Regions from separate parts of the Pseudomonas sp. LBUM1673 genome, predicted to be linked through region 1. Evidence: predicted binding sites of a transcription regulator. Region 1 holds the regulator's gene; each other region holds the start of a gene.
What was found. Region 1 encodes FliA, which starts transcription of late flagellar genes. Its sites were predicted from a motif close to CTAAAGTTTNNNNNNNNNNNGCCGNTAA; they were not measured.
Positions count from the first base shown of each region.

Region 1 (4,803 bases):
CGCGTGTTCCGAACATGGAACTCGAGGACGAGCTGCGCAAGACCCAGTCGCGGATCGTCACCGCCCAGGCCGAACTGAGCCTGCGTGGCGATGGCGAGAGCGACAAGACCACCAATCGCCAGTTGTTCGCTGGCCTGCCGTTGACCGCCGCCGAGCCGCTGATCGAACCGACCTACGCCGAACCTCGTCGTGCAGCGCCGGCCCCTGCGCCAGCCTCCGGTGGCGTCGACCCGCGTGCATTCGATTCGATGCGTTTCGAACTCAACAGCCTGCGTGAACTGATGGAAGTACAACTGGGCTCGCTGGCCTGGAATCAGCTGCAAGGCAGCCGTCCGGCCCAAGCCAACCTCTGGCGTCGCCTGCAACGCATCGGCCTGTCCGGCCCGTTGTCGCGGGATCTGCTGGCGCTGATTACCGACATTGAAGAGCCCCGTCAGGCCTGGCGCATGTTGCTCGCGCACCTGGCGCGGATGATCGCCACCCCGGAAGTCGAGCCACTGGAAGAGGGCGGCGTGATTGCCATGGTCGGCCCGGCCGGCATGGGCAAGACCACCACGCTGGCCAAGCTCGCGGCCCGTTACGTGCTCAAGTACGGCGCACAGAACATCGCGCTGGTGAGCATGGACAGCTATCGCATTGGTGCCCAGGAACAGCTCAAGACCTTGGGCCGGATCCTCAACGTGCCAGTTACCCACGTCGACCCGGGCCAATCGCTGGGGCAGGCGCTGGAGCCCATGCTGCGCAAACGCGTGGTGCTGATCGATACCGCCGGCCTGCAGGCCAGCGACCCGGCACTGCGCATGCAACTCGAAAGTCTGGCTGGACGGGGCATCAAATCAAAAAATTATCTGGTCTTGGCAACCACCAGCCAGAAACAGGTTCTAACCGCCGCTTATCACAGTTACAAACGTTGCGGCCTTGCCGGCTGCATCCTGACTAAACTGGATGAAACGGCAAGTCTGGGCGAGGTGTTGAGCCTGGCTATCAGTCATGAGTTGCCGGTGGCTTATCTGACCGATGGCCCGCGGATTCCGGATGATTTGCATCTACCGCGTCGTCATCAGTTGGTTAGCCGCGCCGTCAGCGTGCAAATGCAGGAAGAACCCAGCGAAGAAGCCATGGCTGATATGTTCGCTGACCTTTACCACAGCCCGACCAAGCGGGTTGGCTGAGGTATTAATGAACAGTTTTTGTACCTACATCGATGGTCTGCCATGCATTGTTCTGTTGATGAACGCGCAGCCAGTAATGTGGCCTCCGTCTAAGTAAGACAAGGTAAAGAAAATAACATGGGCAGCATGCATCCCGTACAGGTGATCGCGGTGACCGGCGGCAAAGGTGGCGTCGGGAAGACTAACGTGTCAGTGAACTTGTCCCTGGCTTTAGCTGAGCTCGGCCGGCGAGTCATGCTGCTGGATGCCGATCTGGGGCTGGCGAACGTCGACGTCCTGCTGGGACTGACACCCAAGCGCACCCTGGCCGACGTGATCGAAGGCCGCTGTGAGCTGCGCGACGTGCTGTTGCAGGGGCCTGGCGGTATTCGCATCGTCCCGGCCGCATCCGGCACCCAGAGCATGGTTCATCTGAGCCCGGCCCAGCATGCCGGCCTGATCCAGGCCTTCAGCGATATCGGCGACAACCTCGACGTATTGGTGATCGACACCGCTGCGGGCATTGGTGACTCGGTGGTCAGCTTCGTGCGCGCAGCGCAAGAAGTCTTGCTGGTGGTATGCGACGAGCCGACCTCGATCACCGACGCCTACGCGCTGATCAAACTGCTGAACCGCGACTACGGCATGAACCGTTTCCGCGTCCTGGCCAACATGGCGCAGAGCCCGCAGGAAGGCCGCAACCTGTTCGCCAAGTTGACCAAGGTCACGGATCGTTTTCTCGACGTCGCCTTACAATATGTCGGCGCGGTGCCTTACGACGAATGCGTGCGCAAGGCCGTGCAGAAGCAGCGTGCCGTCTACGAAGCCTTTCCGCGTTCCAAGTGCGCCCTGGCGTTCAAGGCCATTGCGCAGAAGGTCGATACCTGGCCGCTGCCTGCCAATCCACGTGGGCACCTGGAATTTTTCGTCGAGCGCCTCGTGCAACAAACCGCAGGACCCGTCCTATGACAGCCAGTGGCTACAACCTCTACAAGAAGTCGGCACGTGACGCGCAGTACGAGCTGATCGAGCGTTACGCGCCACTGGTCAAACGTATTGCCTACCATTTGCTGGCGCGTTTGCCGGCCAGTGTCCAGGTCGAAGACCTGATCCAGGCCGGGATGATCGGCCTGCTTGAAGTGTCGACCAAATACGACGCCAGCAAAGGCGCGAGTTTCGAGACGTACGCGGGCATACGAATCCGCGGCGCAATGCTCGATGAAGTGCGCAAGGGGGACTGGGCGCCACGTTCGGTCCACCGCAATACCCGCATGGTCAGCGACGCGATTCGCTCGATTGAAGCTAAAACCGGCCGTGACGCTAAAGATCACGAGGTTGCGGCCGAACTCCAATTGAGTCTCGACGATTATTACGGGATTTTGAACGACACCCTGGGCAGCCGGTTATTCAGTTTCGACGATCTGTTGCAGGACGGCGAACACGAAGGGCTGCATGAGGATGGCGCGAGTGCTCATCTCGAGCCGTCACGCGATCTGGAAGATGAACGCTTCCAGGCAGCGCTGGCGGATGCGATTGCCAATTTGCCGGAGCGTGAGCGACTGGTGTTGGCGCTGTACTACGACGAAGAGTTGAATCTCAAGGAAATCGGTGAGGTCCTGGGGGTCAGCGAATCGCGGGTCAGCCAGTTACACAGCCAGTGCGCGGCCCGTTTGCGGGGGCGTTTGGGGGAGTGGCGAGCGCGCTGAAGGCAGTGTGGGGACACTGCGAATGGAGCGGGTGTGGTGTTGAACTGCGCCGGTCTCGATCTGTTGTGCTCCAGACAGTCATTGAGTGCTTTGCCGGATTGATTGAAATGGCGCGTCCAGGTGCTGGGCGCGTTTAAGACTGCTTGGAGGTCGAATTGGACAAGAACATGAAAATCCTCATCGTTGATGACTTCTCAACGATGCGGCGGATCATAAAAAACCTGTTGCGTGACCTTGGGTTCACCAACACCGCCGAGGCTGATGACGGGCTGACCGGGTTGCCGATGCTGCAAAGCGGTAACTTCGATTTTCTGGTCACCGACTGGAACATGCCCGGTATGACCGGCATCGACCTGCTTCGTGCGGTACGCGCCGATGAAAGGCTCAAGCACCTGCCGGTGCTGATGGTGACCGCTGAAGCCAAGCGCGAGCAGATCATCGAAGCGGCCCAGGCCGGTGTTAACGGCTATGTGGTCAAACCCTTCACGGCCCAGGCGTTGAAAGAAAAAATCGAGAAGATTTTCGAACGCATCGGTTGAGAAACTGCGCCACGGGGGAGCTATGGAGCATATCGAATCTTCACAGGGCGATTTTGAGTCGACCCTGAAAAAACACGCGGTCGAACTGGTCGAAAGCCTTGAAAAAGGCAGGTTCGGCGACGCTGTGCAACTGATCCATGAGCTCAACCAGACCCGTGACCGTGGCCTGTACCAGGAAGTGGGCAAGCTCACCCGCGAGCTGCATAGCGCGATCGTCAATTTCCAGATTGACCCGCACATGCCGCAAGCCGAGGAAGTGTCTCAGATCACGGATGCCACCGAGCGCCTGTCCTATGTGGTCAAGCTGACCGAGGCCGCGGCCAATCGCACCATGGACCTGGTGGAAAACGCCACGCCGCTGATCAACAGCCTGAGCGACGAAGCTCAGGCGCTGAGCACGGATTGGGGACGGTTCATGCGTCGCGAAGTCGGGGCTGAAGAGTTCCGCGAACTGGCCCGGCGGGTCGACGGTTTCCTGACACGCAGCAGCGAAGACAACCGCGTCGTGTCGAGCAACCTCAACGACATTCTGCTGGCCCAGGATTACCAGGACCTCACCGGTCAGGTGATCAAACGCGTGACCCAACTGGTCACCGAAGTTGAAAGCAACCTGCTCAAACTCGTGCTCATGGCAAGCCAGGTAGACCGCTTTGCGGGTATCGAACATGACCATGAAGCGATGCTGGCTGAAAAAGATCCGCAAAAACATCTCTCGCAGGGTGAAGGTCCGCAGATTCATGCCGATAAAAGAGAAGACGTTGTGTCCGGTCAGGACGATGTGGACGATTTGTTATCCAGCCTAGGATTTTAGAGTTTTAGCATTTTAGGTTTTTTAGGTTTTTAGACCTCAGGAGCACCCCCTTAATGAGCTTCGGCGCCGATGAAGAGATCCTTCAGGATTTCCTGGTTGAGGCCGGCGAGATTCTAGAGCAACTGTCCGAACAGCTGGTCGAGCTTGAAAGCCGACCGGATGATGCGGACTTGCTCAATGCAATTTTTCGCGGTTTTCACACTGTAAAAGGGGGCGCCGGCTTCCTCCAGCTCAACGAGCTGGTGGAGTGCTGTCACATCGCCGAGAACGTGTTCGACATCCTGCGCAAGGGTGAACGACGCGTCGACTCGGAACTGATGGACGTGGTTCTCGAAGCGCTGGACGCGGTGAACAGCATGTTCAGCGAAGTCCGCGAACGCGGCCCGATCACGGCTGCCACGCCTGAATTGCTGGCCGCTCTGGCCCGTCTGGCCGAGCCGCAAACCGCCGATGAAGCGGCACCTGTCGCTGAAGTGGTGCAAGAGCCTGCCGCTGAAAGCGAATCAGGTGACATTACCGATAACGAATTCGAGCAACTGCTGGACTCGCTGAACGCCGTCAAGGCTCAGGCCGAGGCTCCCGTGGTTGCTGCGCTG
Region 1 covers NZ_CP166780.1:4,739,978-4,744,780, reverse strand. The annotation lists gene flhF (flagellar biosynthesis GTPase FlhF) at 1-1,172, shown strand, start outside; gene fleN (flagellar synthesis regulator FleN) at 1,290-2,120, shown strand; gene fliA (RNA polymerase sigma factor FliA) at 2,117-2,857, shown strand; gene ACA044_RS21935 (chemotaxis response regulator CheY) at 3,025-3,396, shown strand; gene ACA044_RS21930 (protein phosphatase CheZ) at 3,419-4,207, shown strand; gene ACA044_RS21925 (chemotaxis protein CheA) at 4,261-4,803, shown strand, end outside.

Region 2 (4,803 bases), 2.0 Mb from region 1:
CGGTCAGCCAGTGCCGTCAAATCGTTCCCTCCTGTGCCCTGATATGCTGCTCCAAATACAAAATGAAGAATCACTACGTTCGTACGTTGAAAGAAGTATATACGTGGGCTGGAAACAGCCACATGTGGAACTATTCGAACAGTTTTCAAAGTATTCCATTGGGGCGGCGGATGTTAAAGCTATAGCTTCAGTTCTTAACGGGAAAGGTTGTTATGGTTTTAATCGTTTACTGCACCATCACACGAGGTGCTTGAGGGGATGGTAATGTCCTCGGGGCTTACGAGTGAGGCATTTAATGAAGCAGGTTGCCGCTTCTTCTGTGGTTGGCAGAGATTTAAACGGTGAAAGACCGCGCAGTGGCTTGATGTGCCTCAATAGCGAGGTAGCCGATGAAGCCTGTGGCAGTTCCTGACGGTAGACCTAGTCTGGTCTGCGGCAAAATCTCTGCATTGGCTGGCGCGGATCACACAGCATGATGGGACAGTTACCTAACCATGGGCTGACAGTGAGTCCCGTTGTCAGGATTCGAAGTTTTACTTACTCAGGCAGGCCATGGCCTTGGTGAAAAGTGGCGGAAGTGAGTCCCACCACTCTGGCGATCAAATCAGGCCGGGGCCAGCACAGATTGTTCGCTTTTAACTAATACGCCTACAACTTGAAAGTATCGACCACATTTCTGAGTCGCCCAGCTTCGGAATCCAACTCTGCACAGGCTCTGAGGGTAGCGCTAAGATTGTCAGTGGTCTGGCGATTCAACTGGCTGATCTCATGCACATCCTTGGTCAGTTGATCGACGGCTGTTGTTTGCTCTTCAGTCGCGGCAGCGACTGTAAGGCACATCTCATCAATCTCACCGATCCTTGAGACTACTTTTACAAGGCTGGCCCCAGCCTGTTTCGCGACGAGCACGCTTTGGCTGCCGATTTCATTGCTGTGAAGCATGGTTCGGGAAGCCTGGGTGGCGCCGGCCTGTAACGCTTCGATTACCTGGCGAATTTCTTCGGTGGCGTTCTGGGTATGATGGGCAAGGCTTCTGACTTCGTCCGCCACGACGGCAAAGCCGCGTCCCGCCTCTCCGGCTCTGGCCGCCTCGATAGCCGCATTCAGGGCCAGCAGATTGGTCTTTCCGGAAATAGTCGAAATGACCTCCAGGACTTTTCCGATGTTGACGGTTTTGGCGTTGAGGTCTTCGATCTGCGAGCGGGTCAGTTCGATATTTTCCTGCAGGCGGCTCATGGCCGTGACCGTATTCTCCACCAGGTCGCAGGTCGACTCGATCTGTAACCTGGCGCTGGAAGCACCTTTGGACGCTGCCGAGGCGCTTGAAGCGATCTCCTGCGCCGCCGCGCCCAGCTCTTCGATCGCGGCAGCCACACTGGTGGTGTAACCCGATTGGTGTTCCGATTTCTCCACCGAGGAATTGGACGCCGATAGCACCCGGCGCGTGGCTTCACCCAAAGCATTCGTCGTCGACGATACCTCGGTGATAGAGGCGTGGATCCGATCGCCGAAGCGATTGAAGCTAATGGCCAGTTGCCCGAATTCGTCCTTCGACAAGATCGACAATCTACGGGTCAAATCGCCGTCGCCCTGGGCAATATCTTCCATCGCGTGGCTGATCGAATGCAGGGGCCTCATCAGCACGCGAATCAGCAGCCCGAGCAGCAGCAACGTGGCCAGGCCGGCAACAATCGTCGCGATGATCGCGGAATTGCGGAACGCGGAGACACTGGCCAGGGCCGCTTGTTTGTCGAGGACGATACCGATGTACCAATCCTGCGAGGGCAGGCCCTTGACCGCAGAGAACAGGGTGAATTTCATGCCATCAACCGACGCGGCTTCGACCAGCCGATCGTTCAGCATCAAGGTGTTGCCCGGAAACAGATCGGCCAGGGTTTTACCAATCAGCGCCTGGTCAGGGTGAACCAGTATCTTGCCCTCCTTGCTCACCAGAAAGGCGTAGCCGTTGCCATCGAACGCCTGGGCATTGAGTGTTTGCGAGATCGTCTCGATTTTCAGACTGGCGCCCAGAACCCCGAGTGTTTGCTGCCCGGAAGGGATAACGACTGCCTGGGTGATGATCCTGTAATCGATCCCCGCGCCCACGTAGGGCTCGGTCATCGCCGCACCGTTGGCGATGGCGTCCTTGTACCACTGGCGCTGTCGGGCGTCGTAGTCCGCAGGCATTTCCCGTGGCGGATAGATCTGAAATTTGCCGTCACGGGTGCCGGCATACGTGGCAATGAACTGCTCCATAAGCACTTGGTTTTGTAACTTGGCCAGGACGTTTTCTGCCGTAGGGTTCTGCCCGATAAATTCGGCGACGCTCTTCATTAAAATCAGCCGGCCGTCCAGCCAGCTCTGGATGTCATGTGCCATGGAGGCGGCGAGGGCGCGTGTGTTTTGTTCGATTTTCTGCGAACTGTCTTCACGAAGGCGAAAGTCATTCAACACGGAAAACGCGCAAAACACCGCCATGATCACCAAGGAGGCGATCAGCAATATCTTCTGATTAAATTTGAGATGTCCCATCGCTCATTCTCCAGGTATAAATCGGTAAACCATGTATCACGGTTGCGGCTGAGGGATTCCGGGGCTGGGTTATCAGCCCCGGGGCCTTGTTATTTAAGAGCGCAATTGCCGCCTTGTATAAACCGGAGCTATTAATTGTCCGAAGTTTGCTTTGCAGCGCCTGCCAAAATATGGGGTCAGGATAAAAAAGTCCCTGCTGCAGCTAACTTCAAGGCGTACGAAACACCTTGCCTTGCGTTATTGATTGATAAAGTTTTAAAGGGCCAAATACAGGTTATGGCTGAAAGTTACCTGAGCGTTTCGCTGTTACCACAATGCCAAGGTGTAACTAAGGATCAGGCGGGTTTCATCCAGATCATTACCAAAGTTTGACCTGACGGTTGCGTTTCTGACTTTCAGGCCGAGATTTTTCAGCGAACCCGTCTGTATGACATAACCAATGTCGGTGTCGCGCTCCCACTCTTTACCGGTGTTGCTGCCGGCGACTAACGCGTTGTCACCCTGGACATAACGACTCATGAACGTCAGCCCAGGGATGCCCAGCGCGGCGAAGTTATAGTCATAGCGCAGCTGCCAGGAGCGTTCCTGAGTGTTGGCAAAGTCATTGATCTGGACGAAGTTGACCAGGTAGGGGTCGCTATTGGCAATGTACGGGAAGGGGTCGTCACCGCTCATGCGCTGATAGGCAGCGGTGAATACGTTGGAGCCCAGGGTGTAGGACACCAGGCCGTTCGCCGCCCGGTTATCGAGTGGGCGGAAGTTGCCGTCGTCGGTGCTTTTCGAATAGCGCAGGTCGAACTTCAGCGACTGTTGCGCGGCGAGGGGGATCTCGTAGACCACGCCGCCAAAGAACTGCCGATAGACGTTTTCCAGGTTGCCGTAGTACAGGCTGGTGCTCAGGGCCTTGTTGAAACTGTAGGTGCCGCCGGCAAAGCGAAAGTCATCGCTGACGCCGCCGATGCGGTTGCCCGTGAAGTCCTCATAGTTTGAGGAGCTGTTGAACTTGATTTGCTCCAGTTTGCCGCCTTGCAACACTAACTTATCGATGTCCTTTGAGCTCAGCAGTGCGCCTTCGAAAGTGGCCGGCAACAGGCGCGAGTCATTACTCGAGACTACGGGTGTACGGAAGGCGAGTGAGCCCACCTTTAGAACGGTTTCCGACACCTTGGCCTTGGCCGTCAGCTCAAGTTTTGAATACTCGTCCTGTGAACCGCGGCCGTTCTTTGAACTCAGGTCAGCTGGCAACAGGCCCGTACCACCAGAGCCATCGCCGCCATCAAGCTTGAGGCCGAGCATGCCGACGGCGTCGACGCCCAGGCCCAGAGTCCCTGTGGTATAACCCGACTCGAATCGCAACATGGCGCCCTGCGCCCACTCTGCGGCTGCATCACGCTCGGCGGTGGGCGGCCCGTTACGAAAGTCACGGTTGAAGTAGAAGTTGCGCAGTTCCACGCTAGCCTTGCTGTCGGCAATAAAATCTGCAGATGCCGTGAATGGGAAAACCAACGCGCAAGTACCCGCAATAGCGAAAGTCTTTTTGATCAACATGCTCTTTATGCTCCAGATAACGGCAGATTTATTGGTTGAGTTTTATCGTTATTTTGAGTGTAAATTTACATCTACAGATTTCTGCGGGCAGCACGCGGCAACCGGGTTATTAGCCCGTTGCGCGTACCGTCTGCGAAAAGAAAAGCGTTTAAATCAATTAGCTGTTTTGATACGGCCGATCATGGAACCGGCTTCGAAGTAGGCACCTGCCTGTTTGGCAATATGAACTTCGCCCGCACAGGGGGCCAGGATCGATGTTTCCATTTTCATCGCTTCTACCACCGCGATCACTTGCCCGGTGCTCACCGATTCGCCGTCCCCGACGACCCAGGTATGCAGATTCCCCGCCACGGGGGTCAGTACCGCCTGTGGATCAGCGACCTCGATGGGGGCCATGTTTTCGCTGGCGGGGCCCGCTGCACTCAGGCTGACGCCCCGCAACAGCGCGGCAGGCAGGCCCAGTTCATGGCGCTTGCCGTCGATCTCGACGAACGTGCGCAGCACCTCAGGGTCGGCCGACACGGCGCTGCGCGGAGCGATGGTGATTTGTTCGGCGAAGTCTGTTTCGATCCAGCGGGTGTGCACGGCGAATCGGTCAGCTCCGGTGAAGTCGGCATGGTCCATCACGGCACGGTGGAAGGGCAGCACCGAGGCGATGCCCTCGATGTTGAATTCAGCCAGAGCGCGGCGGGCGCGGGCGATAGCCTGTTCGCGGGTGGCGCC
Region 2 covers NZ_CP166780.1:6,751,722-6,756,524, reverse strand. The annotation lists gene ACA044_RS30875 (methyl-accepting chemotaxis protein) at 649-2,532, opposite strand; gene ACA044_RS30870 (OprD family porin) at 2,839-4,080, opposite strand; gene ACA044_RS30865 (acetyl/propionyl/methylcrotonyl-CoA carboxylase subunit alpha) at 4,234-4,803, opposite strand, start outside.
Region 2: ACA044_RS30875 (methyl-accepting chemotaxis protein) is a predicted target of FliA. The motif match lies at 2,602-2,629, and genes of this name have one in related genera.

Region 3 (4,803 bases), 1.7 Mb from region 1:
TTTGTGCCATCCACAATTGCGCCACCAGGCTGAAGCCGGTCAGCGCGGCGTCGAGCCAGGGTTGGGCGGCATCGGTCCAGTTCGCCATGGCAGCGCCCAGCAGCAGACTGCCGAGGGCGCCGATGGCCAGGCTGAGCGCCACCGATCGACTGTCGAGCCGGCTGACCTGGCGTCCCTGATGCGCATGCCCGCCTTGGGTCCACTGCCACCAGCCATACAGCTGCAAGGCGGCGTAGACGACCTGCAGCAGCATGTCCGAGTACAGCTTCACCTCAAAAAAGATCCAGCTATATAGCAGCACCATGACCAGGCCGATCGGCCAGCACCAGGGGTTCTGTTTGACCGTCAACCAGACGGCAATTACACCGAGTGCGGCGGCAAACAGTTCAAGCCCGGACATGGAGGCTCCTTGGTGTCGTAGAAATGAGGGGGGCGAATTGTACCCGGATTGTGGGGAATGGGCTTGTTGTGGCATTGGGGTAAATCGGACATGTAGGAGCCAGGCTTGCCGGCGAAGGCGTCCTTAAGAGCGCCTTCGCCGGCAAGCTTGGCTCCTACGAAAAGCGGTTCACTCGCTTGAGTTACACCCGAAACTGCTTGAGCAACCCGTTCAACTGTTCGCTCAGTTCCTTGAGGTGAGCACTGGCTACGCTCGACTGTTCGGCCGCCAGTGCCGTGCTGTGGGACAACCCGGCTGCCTGGGTGACGTTCTGATTGATGTCTTCCACCACATGGGCCTGCTGCAAGGTCGCACTGGCAATCGATGCGTTCAGCCCGTTGAGGTTGCGCAAGGCCTGGCCGATGGCATTCAGGCTGGCACCGGCCAGGCCGGCCTGCTCGATGGTCAGTTGCGACGCACGGCTGCTGTCGCTAATTACTTTGACCGCCGCTTCGGAATGACTTTGCAGGCGTTCGATCATCGACTGGATTTCCGCCGTGGACTTCTGGGTGCGCTGGGCCAGCAGGCGCACTTCATCGGCGACCACCGCAAACCCTCGTCCTTGCTCGCCGGCCCGGGCGGCTTCGATGGCGGCGTTGAGGGCCAGCAAGTTGGTTTGCTCGGCGATGGAGCGGATCACTTCCAGAACGCTGCCGATTTGCGTGCTTTCAGCGGCCAGCGTGCGAATCACTTCGACGGCTTGATCGATGGTCGACGACAGCTTGTCGATCTGCTGCAGGCTGCCGTCGATGTTGACCTGCCCCTGTTGCGCCTCAGACTCGGCATTGCGCATTTCGCTGGCCGCGTGCTCGGCGTTTTTGGCCACATCTTGCACGCCGTAGGTCACTTCGTTGATCGCGGTCGCCACCAGTTCCATTTGTTGAGATTGCTGCTGGCTGCGTTGCTGAGCCTGCGCGGCATCGTTGCCCAGTTCGCTGGAAGACTGGCCCAGTGCGCCGGCGGACACTTGCAACTGACTGATCACCAGGCGCAGTTTGGCGGTAAAGGCGTTGAAGTGCCGGGCCAGTTGCGTGACTTCGTCCTGGCCATGGGTATCGAGGCTGCGGGTCAGGTCGCTTTCACCGCTGGCGATATTGGCCATGGCGTTCACGGCTTCCTGCAGCGGGCGCACGATGCTGCGGGCAATCATGATCACCAGCAGCGCCATGATCAGGGCAATCACCAGACCCACGAAAGACGCTTTCCAGACCTGCGCATAAAACTCGGCCTGCATGTCATCGATGTACACGCCCGAGCCGATCACCCAACCCCAGGGCTCGAACAGTTTGACGTAGGAGGTTTTTTCCACCGGCGCGCTGGCGCCCGGTTTCGGCCAGCGGTAGTCGACCATGCCGGCACCCTTGGCCTTGGCGATGGCGACCATCTCGTTGAACAGCGCGAAACCGTCCGGGTCGCGGATCGTCGAGAGGTTCTGGCCTTCCAGTTTCGGATTGGTCGGGTGCATGACCATGACGGGCGTCAGATCGTTGATCCAGAAATAGTCATTCTGGCTGTAGCGCAATCCGCGCACGGCAGTGAGTGCCTGCTTTTGCGCTGCATCGCGGGTAAGGGTGCCGGCGGTTTCCAGGCTGTGGTAGTAGGTCAGGATGCCACTGGCGGTCTGCACCACGTGTTGGGTCTTTTCAGCCTTGGCCTCATAGAGGTCGTCGTGAATCTGCTTGAGCATCAACACACCCAACGTCAATAGCATCACCACGGCCACGATCAAGATGAGCCACAAGCGTCGGCTGATCGACACACTGCGCAAGCTGTTCATAACGCTTTTACTCCGTTTTCTTGTTCTTGTTATAAACGATCGCCAGCATCCAACCACACTTTGCCGATCGGGCCTATGCGACTCAGGTCCTATTACGCGGCAGCGTAAATGAGGCGTGTCTGATAGGATTTCGGCCCCGCACGGAAAAACCTGAGCCCAAGTTGAAAGTTCACGGAATTTTTACGGTTTTGTAGGGATCTTGTGCGTGTGGGGCTTGCGCTGACGCCGATCGCGGTTAGCGCTCTAAACATTATTAACGGAGCATGCCTGGGGGCATCGCTTCTTGGGGGATTGATGGATCTTTGGACCGCCTTTCAGGCATTGATTTTAGGGGTTGTAGAAGGGCTGACCGAGTTCTTGCCCATTTCCAGTACCGGGCACCAGATCATTGTGGCGGACTTGCTCAACTTTGGGGGCGAGCGGGCCATGGCCTTCAATATCATCATCCAGCTCGGGGCGATCCTGGCGGTGGTCTGGGCGTTTCGCCGCAAGATCTTTGACGTGGTTATCGGTTTGCCGACGCAACCCAGCGCTCGACGCTTTACCGCGAACCTGCTGATTGCCTTCCTGCCGGCTGTGGTATTGGGGGTGATTTTCGCCGATTTGATTCACGAGTACCTGTTCAACCCGATTACCGTGGCCACTGCACTGGTCGTGGGCGGGATCGTCATGTTGTGGGCCGAACGCCGTCAGCATGAAGTGCATGCTGAAAGCGTCGATGACATCACTTGGAAAGACGCCCTGAAAGTCGGCTTCGCCCAATGCCTGGCGATGATCCCCGGGACTTCGCGTTCCGGCTCGACGATCATTGGTGGTTTGCTGTTCGGGTTGTCGCGCAAGACAGCCACCGAGTTCTCGTTCTTCCTCGCCATGCCGACCATGGTCGGTGCGGCGGTGTACTCCGGCTACAAATACCGCAATCTGTTTGTGCCGGCTGATTTTCCGGTGTTTGCCATTGGTTTCGTCACCGCCTTTATCTTTGCAATGATCGCCGTTCGCGGCTTGCTCATCTTTATTGCCAGCCACAGCTATGCAGTGTTCGCCTGGTATCGCATTGCGTTCGGTCTGGTGATCCTGGCCACTTGGCAATTCGGCTGGGTCGACTGGACAGCGGTCAAGCAATGAATGGCTCCGCCGCACGCAACAACCCCGGGCGCGCGATTCAGAACCCACGGCTGAAACTGCTGGTGTTCGCTGTGCTGTGCGCAGTGCCATTGTTTGGCTCGGTGTCGCTGTGGCTGCGCGGGGTGTCGGTAATTCCCCTGGCGGCGTACGGCATCGTCAGCGTGCTGGCGTTTTTCCTGTACTGGAGCGACAAGCACAAGGCCCGCACCGACAGCTGGCGCACGCCGGAAAACGTTCTGCACGCGGTGGAACTGGCGGGTGGTTGGCCGGGCGCCTTGCTGGCCCAGCAAGTGTTTCGGCACAAGACCCGCAAGGTTTCGTTTCAGTTGGTGTTCTGGCTCATCGTGCTGATGCATCAAGTGTTCTGGATCGACCAGCTGTTTCTGGGCGCTAACCTGTTTGCGTTGTTTTAAAGCACTTTAAAGCAGCAAGCCGACCTGCGTGCGCTTGGGCAACTTGCTCACCACCAATTGGTGGGAACGTTGCAACAAGCCTTGCAGCTCTTCGGCGCCCAGCGGGTAGGGCGTTTCCATGATGATCCACTGAGCCCGGGCCAGATACGGCGCCGGGTGAATGCCCGGCCGGTCGCAATGGCCCAGGAACAGGTCCTTGTCGACCTTGAAGGCCAGGGACTGTCCCCGCAGGTTCTGCAAGGCGAACATCTTGTTCCCGGCAATCGAAAACACCCGCACGCCACCCCACTTGTAGTCCTCCCGCGCACCGGGCAGCGCCAGGCAGTATTGCGCGACGTCCTCTTCGCTAATTAATCCCGCTTTCATAACAGTCTGTCCCCACAAGCATTGAATGATTCGATCAAATGGTCGATCCAGGCGCGCACGGCCGGCATCACCCCGCGTCGATGAGGGTAGACGGCTTGCAGCCAGCCGCCCGGCAATGACCAGTCGGGCAACAGTTGCACCAGCGAGCCGTTTTCCAGCTCCTGCTCGCAATACATCATTGGCAACACGGTGAAACCCAATCCGGACAGCGTACAAGCCCTGCGTACGAGAAAGTCATCGATCCCCAGGCGGGCTTCGAACGCCATGTCACAGGCCTTGCCGTGCTGGTCGAGCATACGCAGATGCACCAGCCGATCGGCCTCCAGGGCGCCCAGCATCGGCACGTTTTTCAAATCGTCCGGCGTCTTGATCTGCCGCTCGCGAAGAAACGCCGGGCTGGCGACCATGACGGTTTGCGCCTGACGTAAACGGCGGGTGACCAGCAATGGGTCTTCATCACCCAGATCCCGCACTCTCAAGGCGACGTCGACGCCCTCGGTCACCAGATCAACCCGACGGTTGAGCAGCATAATCTCCAGCTGAACCTGAGGGAATTTCTCCAGGAAGTTACTGATCACCCCAGGCAGAATTTCGTGGGCTAATCCAACGGGACAGGACACTCGCAAGCGCCCCCGGGGCTCGTTGGACATGCTGGCCACCGCTTCGTCGGCCATCTCGGCCTC
Region 3 covers NZ_CP166780.1:3,063,193-3,067,995, forward strand. The annotation lists gene pnuC (nicotinamide riboside transporter PnuC) at 1-400, opposite strand, end outside; gene ACA044_RS14090 (methyl-accepting chemotaxis protein) at 582-2,216, opposite strand; gene ACA044_RS14095 (undecaprenyl-diphosphate phosphatase) at 2,511-3,341, shown strand; gene ACA044_RS14100 (DUF1294 domain-containing protein) at 3,338-3,754, shown strand; gene ACA044_RS14105 (MmcQ/YjbR family DNA-binding protein) at 3,761-4,120, opposite strand; gene ACA044_RS14110 (LysR substrate-binding domain-containing protein) at 4,117-4,803, opposite strand, start outside.
Region 3: ACA044_RS14090 (methyl-accepting chemotaxis protein) is a predicted target of FliA. The motif match lies at 2,344-2,371, and genes of this name have one in related genera.

Region 4 (4,803 bases), 140 kb from region 1:
TGAAGCTGATAGACGAACCGCTCGACCTGCCGCTGCACCAAACCGCTCATGTTGTGAAAACGCACGCCGGCAAAGGTGGTGTTGATCTTTTCTTCGAAATGCAGGTAACGCAACTCCACCGGTGCCGTCATGCTGCCGAAGGGCAGGGCGGCGACGAAACGGTCGTAGACCTGGCCCAGTTGCAGCCGGGCGGTGATGTCGCCTTCGAAGCGCAATTTGCCGCCAGTAGCGGAGATGTCCAGCAGCTTGCCGCTGACGGGCGACTTGAGTTTGTCACCCCCCAGTTCGACATTGACCAGTTGGGCCAGCTTCAGCGCGGCGCGGAAAGCATTGCGGCGCTGATGGTAAACCACCTCATCAGGCAGAGCGCCACGGTAGCAGCGGCCATCGCCGGACTCGTCGATCGTCAGCGGGCCATTGCTTTCCCAGGCGATGCGTACGCCTTCGTGGAAGCCTTCGACCTTGAACGGTTCGCCGGCCAGCAGAAAGCGTTCGCCGTCGCGGGGGATCATTTCGTCCAGGGCGATCATGTTGCTGTCACGGTCGACGTCCACCAGATAACTCTGGAAGCGCTGGCTGCGTTCGTGGAACGTGATGATCAGCGGGTCATGGCTGTCTTGCAGCTGACGCAGATTGCCGGAGATTTCCAGGGGTGTGGTGAGCACCTTGGGTGGCTGCGGAGCATCTTCCGCGCTTAAGGCATTGAACACGGGGCATCAATCTCCAGACAAATATGACTACTGGCCAGCATTCTGCCAGCATGTTTCGCGTCTTGATAGAGCGTGCTCATTGAAAGGCTCAAGCCTGACTGAGCGGGCGTGGTTTTGCGAGCCTGGAGGTTGAACCGCGGGCATCGTAGAGCGCTGGCGGCTCGCCGCCGGTGAGGATTTTCAGCTGGTTGGCCGTGGCGGCCTGCTGCACCAGAATCGACTGGCCATTGTTGGCATTGGCGGCCTGGCACTGGGCCAGGAGGTCGGTCAGCACATCGCTCTGCGCCAGCAACTGTTCGCCAATGCTCGAATGGCTGGCAAGTTGCTCCAAGCCTTGGCGATTGGTCGGCAGGTTGAGGCTGGTAAGGATTTCACTGCGTTTGCGACCATGCTGATCGAGCAAAATGATCAATGCCTGTTTCTGCGCCAGAATGTCTTCGAGCAGTGGCATGTCGCGACCGTGCAGCGCGAGGGACTCGGTTTGCAGCAGCTCCAGCAGGTGTTGCGCCGGGGCAAAGTCGTCGATGATCAGTTGCAGTAAATTAGTGTCGTGCATGGCTGGCCTTGGGTTTAAGCGTCCAAAAGCCTGGCGCGGGCCGTGGCCTAGCGCTGGGCTTCGAAATTGAGCAGTTTGCTGGCTACACGGTTGCTGTCGACTTTATAGCTGCCATCGGCAATCGCTGCTTTCAACTCGGCCACGCGGGCTTTGTCGACGGCAGGCTGATCGCGCAGCTTGTCAGTGACCTTCTGCAACTGTTGAGCCTCATCACTGAGGTGTACCGATTCCCCGCTTTTGGTGGTACTGGCCTGTTCGGCCGGGGTATTCAGCGGCGCGGATTGGCCGGCTTCGGCGGTTTCCTTCGCTGCGCTGGTACGTGTACTGCCCGTAAGTGACGAGGAGCTGTTTAAACGACTGAAATCGATGACCATGACAAAAAACCTCTGGGTATTTGGACGCTTGCCATGTTTTCGGCTATCCCCCGGAAAACTTTAGGCCCATTTATCAATGAGCTTGCATGCGCCAGCGCATGTCCTGCATGCGGCACAGTTTAGGGAACAGCTTCGGGCAGCGCCACTCTTCACGAACACAGAGCCCTGCATGGCCGCTCACATAAAAACCTCCACCTGGCCGGGCGCGGTGACTTGCGCCTTGATGACCCGCTGGGAGTTAAGGTTTTTCACGCGAATCTGTTCGCTCATGCCGCCATTGGACAGCGCTTCACCCGGCATACGCACACTGAGCGTACCACTGCGGGCGGTAATCACCACTTGGTCGCCCTTGCGGATCACTTCCGCCTGTTCGAGATGCACCAGGGTAATGATCTGATCGGCGACCATTGGTCGGGTAAGTTTTTGTCCGATCGCCTGATCGACGGAAGTCAGAAAGCCCTGATTTATCAGGCTGATATCGCGCTCGCGCAGGGTCACGTCCTGAGGCTCGATAATACCTGTGCGCTTGAGCGGACGAGTGGTCGTCACGATGTCGCGAAACAGCCGCACTTGAGCGGGTACGAAGACCGTCCAGGGGGAGGCGCTATCGCAGCGAACCTTGACCGTGACCCGGCCCAGAGGCCTCGCCGGGCTCTCGAGGGTGGCTGTCAATTCCTTGTCGCACATGGGCATGCGCAGACGCGGATCGAGCTGGTTGACCTCGATTTCGTAGCGTCCTTGCGTTTGACTGGTGGCCAGATAGTCTTCTACGGTGAATTCAAGAAAGCCCTGAGTGACGCCGATAAGCATGTCAGGCAAGGTAACCGCATCAGCAAGGGCAGGGCTGCCAGCGTTGAACAGGCAAACGGCCGACATCGCACAGAGTAATCTGCGGCAGGTTGATGTCAGGCGTCGGAAAAATGTCGGTTCTGTGTTCATAAGAGTTAAAAAGCAAGCGCCGTGCCGTTTAGTGAAGAATGTGCGTCGCAACACACTTAGCGTTGGTAGGTAGTAGGAGTCTGGGCATGGCTGGTGTAATGGATTCGGTGAACCAGCGCACGCAACTGGTAGGGCAGAATCGCCTTGAGCTGTTGTTGTTCCGTCTCGACGGCCAGCAGCTGTATGGGATCAACGTGTTCAAGGTTCGCGAGGTGCTGCAATGCCCCAAGCTGACCCTGATGCCCAAGTCCAGTCCTGTCGTGTGCGGTGTGGCGAATATTCGGGGGGCGACCATTCCGATTCTGGATCTGGCGATGGCGACCGGTTCCGGTCGGTTGCTGGATCAGAGCAATCCCTTCGTGATCATCACGGAGTACAACACCAAGACCCAGGGCTTCCTGGTTCGGTCGGTGGAACGCATCGTCAACATGAACTGGGAGGAGATTCATCCGCCACCCAAGGGCACGGGGCGCGATCATTACCTGACGGCTGTGACTCGGGTCGACAACCAGTTAGTCGAAATCATCGACGTCGAGAAGGTGCTGGCGGAAGTGGCGCCGACACCGGAAGCGATTTCGATTGGCGTGGTGGATGTCGAGACTCAGCACAAGGCGCTCTCTTTGCGAGTATTGACGGTCGATGACTCGTCGGTGGCGCGCAAGCAGGTGACTCGTTGCCTGCAAACGGTCGGCGTCGAAGTGGTGGCGTTGAACGACGGTCGGCAAGCGCTGGATTACCTGCGCAAGCTGGTCGACGAGGGCAAGAAGCCGGAGGAAGAGTTCCTGATGATGATCTCCGACATCGAGATGCCGGAGATGGACGGGTACACCCTGACGGCCGAGATCCGCGCCGACCCGCGCATGCAAAAGCTTCATATCATCCTGCATACTTCGTTGTCGGGTGTATTCAATCAGGCGATGGTCAAGAAGGTCGGTGCCGATGACTTCCTGGCCAAATTCCGTCCTGATGACCTGGCATCCCGGGTAGTCGACCGGATCAAAGCAGCAGATAACAGCTAGGGGCCTTCTGCCCCTGGCGGTCAACACGATTTAAGAGGCGGCATCATTGTCTACGGGTAATTTGGATTTCGAACAGTTCCGGGTATTCCTGGAAAAAGCCTGTGGCATTTTGCTCGGTGAAAACAAGCAATACCTGGTCTCGAGCCGTCTCAACAAACTGATGGAACAGCAGGGCATCAAATCCCTGGGTGAGCTGGTTCAGCGCATCCAGACCCAGCCGCGCAGCGGTTTGCGCGAGATGGTGGTGGATGCCATGACCACCAACGAAACCCTGTGGTTTCGTGACACCTATCCGTTTGAAGTCTTGAAGAACAAGGTATTGCCTGAAGCGATCAAGGCCAGCCCCGGCCAGCGCCTGCGGATCTGGTCGGCGGCGTGCTCGTCGGGGCAGGAACCCTATTCGCTGTCGATGTCCATCGATGAGTTCGAGCGGGTCAACATGGGCCAGTTGAAGATGGGCGTGCAGATCGTTGCCACCGACCTGTCCGGCACCATGCTGACCAACTGCAAGACCGGCGAGTACGACAGCCTGGCCATTGGCCGCGGTCTGTCGCCCGAGCGCCTTCAGCGTTACTTCGACCCCAAAGGGCCGGGACGCTGGGCCATCAAGGCGCCGATCAAGAGTCGGGTGGAGTTTCGTTCGTTCAACCTGCTGGACAGCTACGCGAGCCTGGGCAAGTTCGACATCGTGTTCTGCCGCAACGTACTGATCTACTTCTCCGCCGAGGTGAAGAAAGACATCCTGTTGCGCATTCACAGCACGCTGAAGCCGGGCGGTTATCTGTTTCTTGGCGCGTCCGAAGCGCTGAACGGTTTGCCGGACCATTACCAGATGGTCCAGTGCAGCCCGGGAATCATTTACCAGGCGAAGTGATTCGTTGGCGGCATAAAAAAACGGGAGTCCTCAGGGGCTCCCGTTTTTTTATGCCTGTAATTATCTCTCAAAATCACCACAACCCCTGTGGGAGCGGTGGTGTTCTTTCGATTGCAAGAAGCGGCAGAAAAGCGGCAGGCGGCGGAAATCGGTTGCCGCTTTTCTGGCATTGCCGCCCTGCCACCGCCGGCAAAGCCCCGGTTTACGGGCTTTTTTGAATTGGCACGCCGCTTGCTATATCCATCGTACGAAAAATCAGGTCACCCGAAGGTTTCCCGACATGAGCATCAGCTTCGATAAAGCGCTCGGTATCCACGAACAAGCCCTGGGC
Region 4 covers NZ_CP166780.1:4,876,890-4,881,692, reverse strand. The annotation lists gene ACA044_RS22540 (flagellar brake protein) at 1-710, opposite strand, end outside; gene ACA044_RS22535 (flagella synthesis protein FlgN) at 799-1,266, opposite strand; gene flgM (flagellar biosynthesis anti-sigma factor FlgM) at 1,314-1,640, opposite strand; gene flgA (flagellar basal body P-ring formation chaperone FlgA) at 1,818-2,579, opposite strand; gene ACA044_RS22520 (chemotaxis protein CheV) at 2,666-3,598, shown strand; gene cheR (protein-glutamate O-methyltransferase CheR) at 3,645-4,472, shown strand; gene flgB (flagellar basal body rod protein FlgB) at 4,753-4,803, shown strand, end outside.
Region 4: flgM (flagellar biosynthesis anti-sigma factor FlgM) is a predicted target of FliA. The motif match lies at 1,677-1,704, and genes of this name have one in related genera.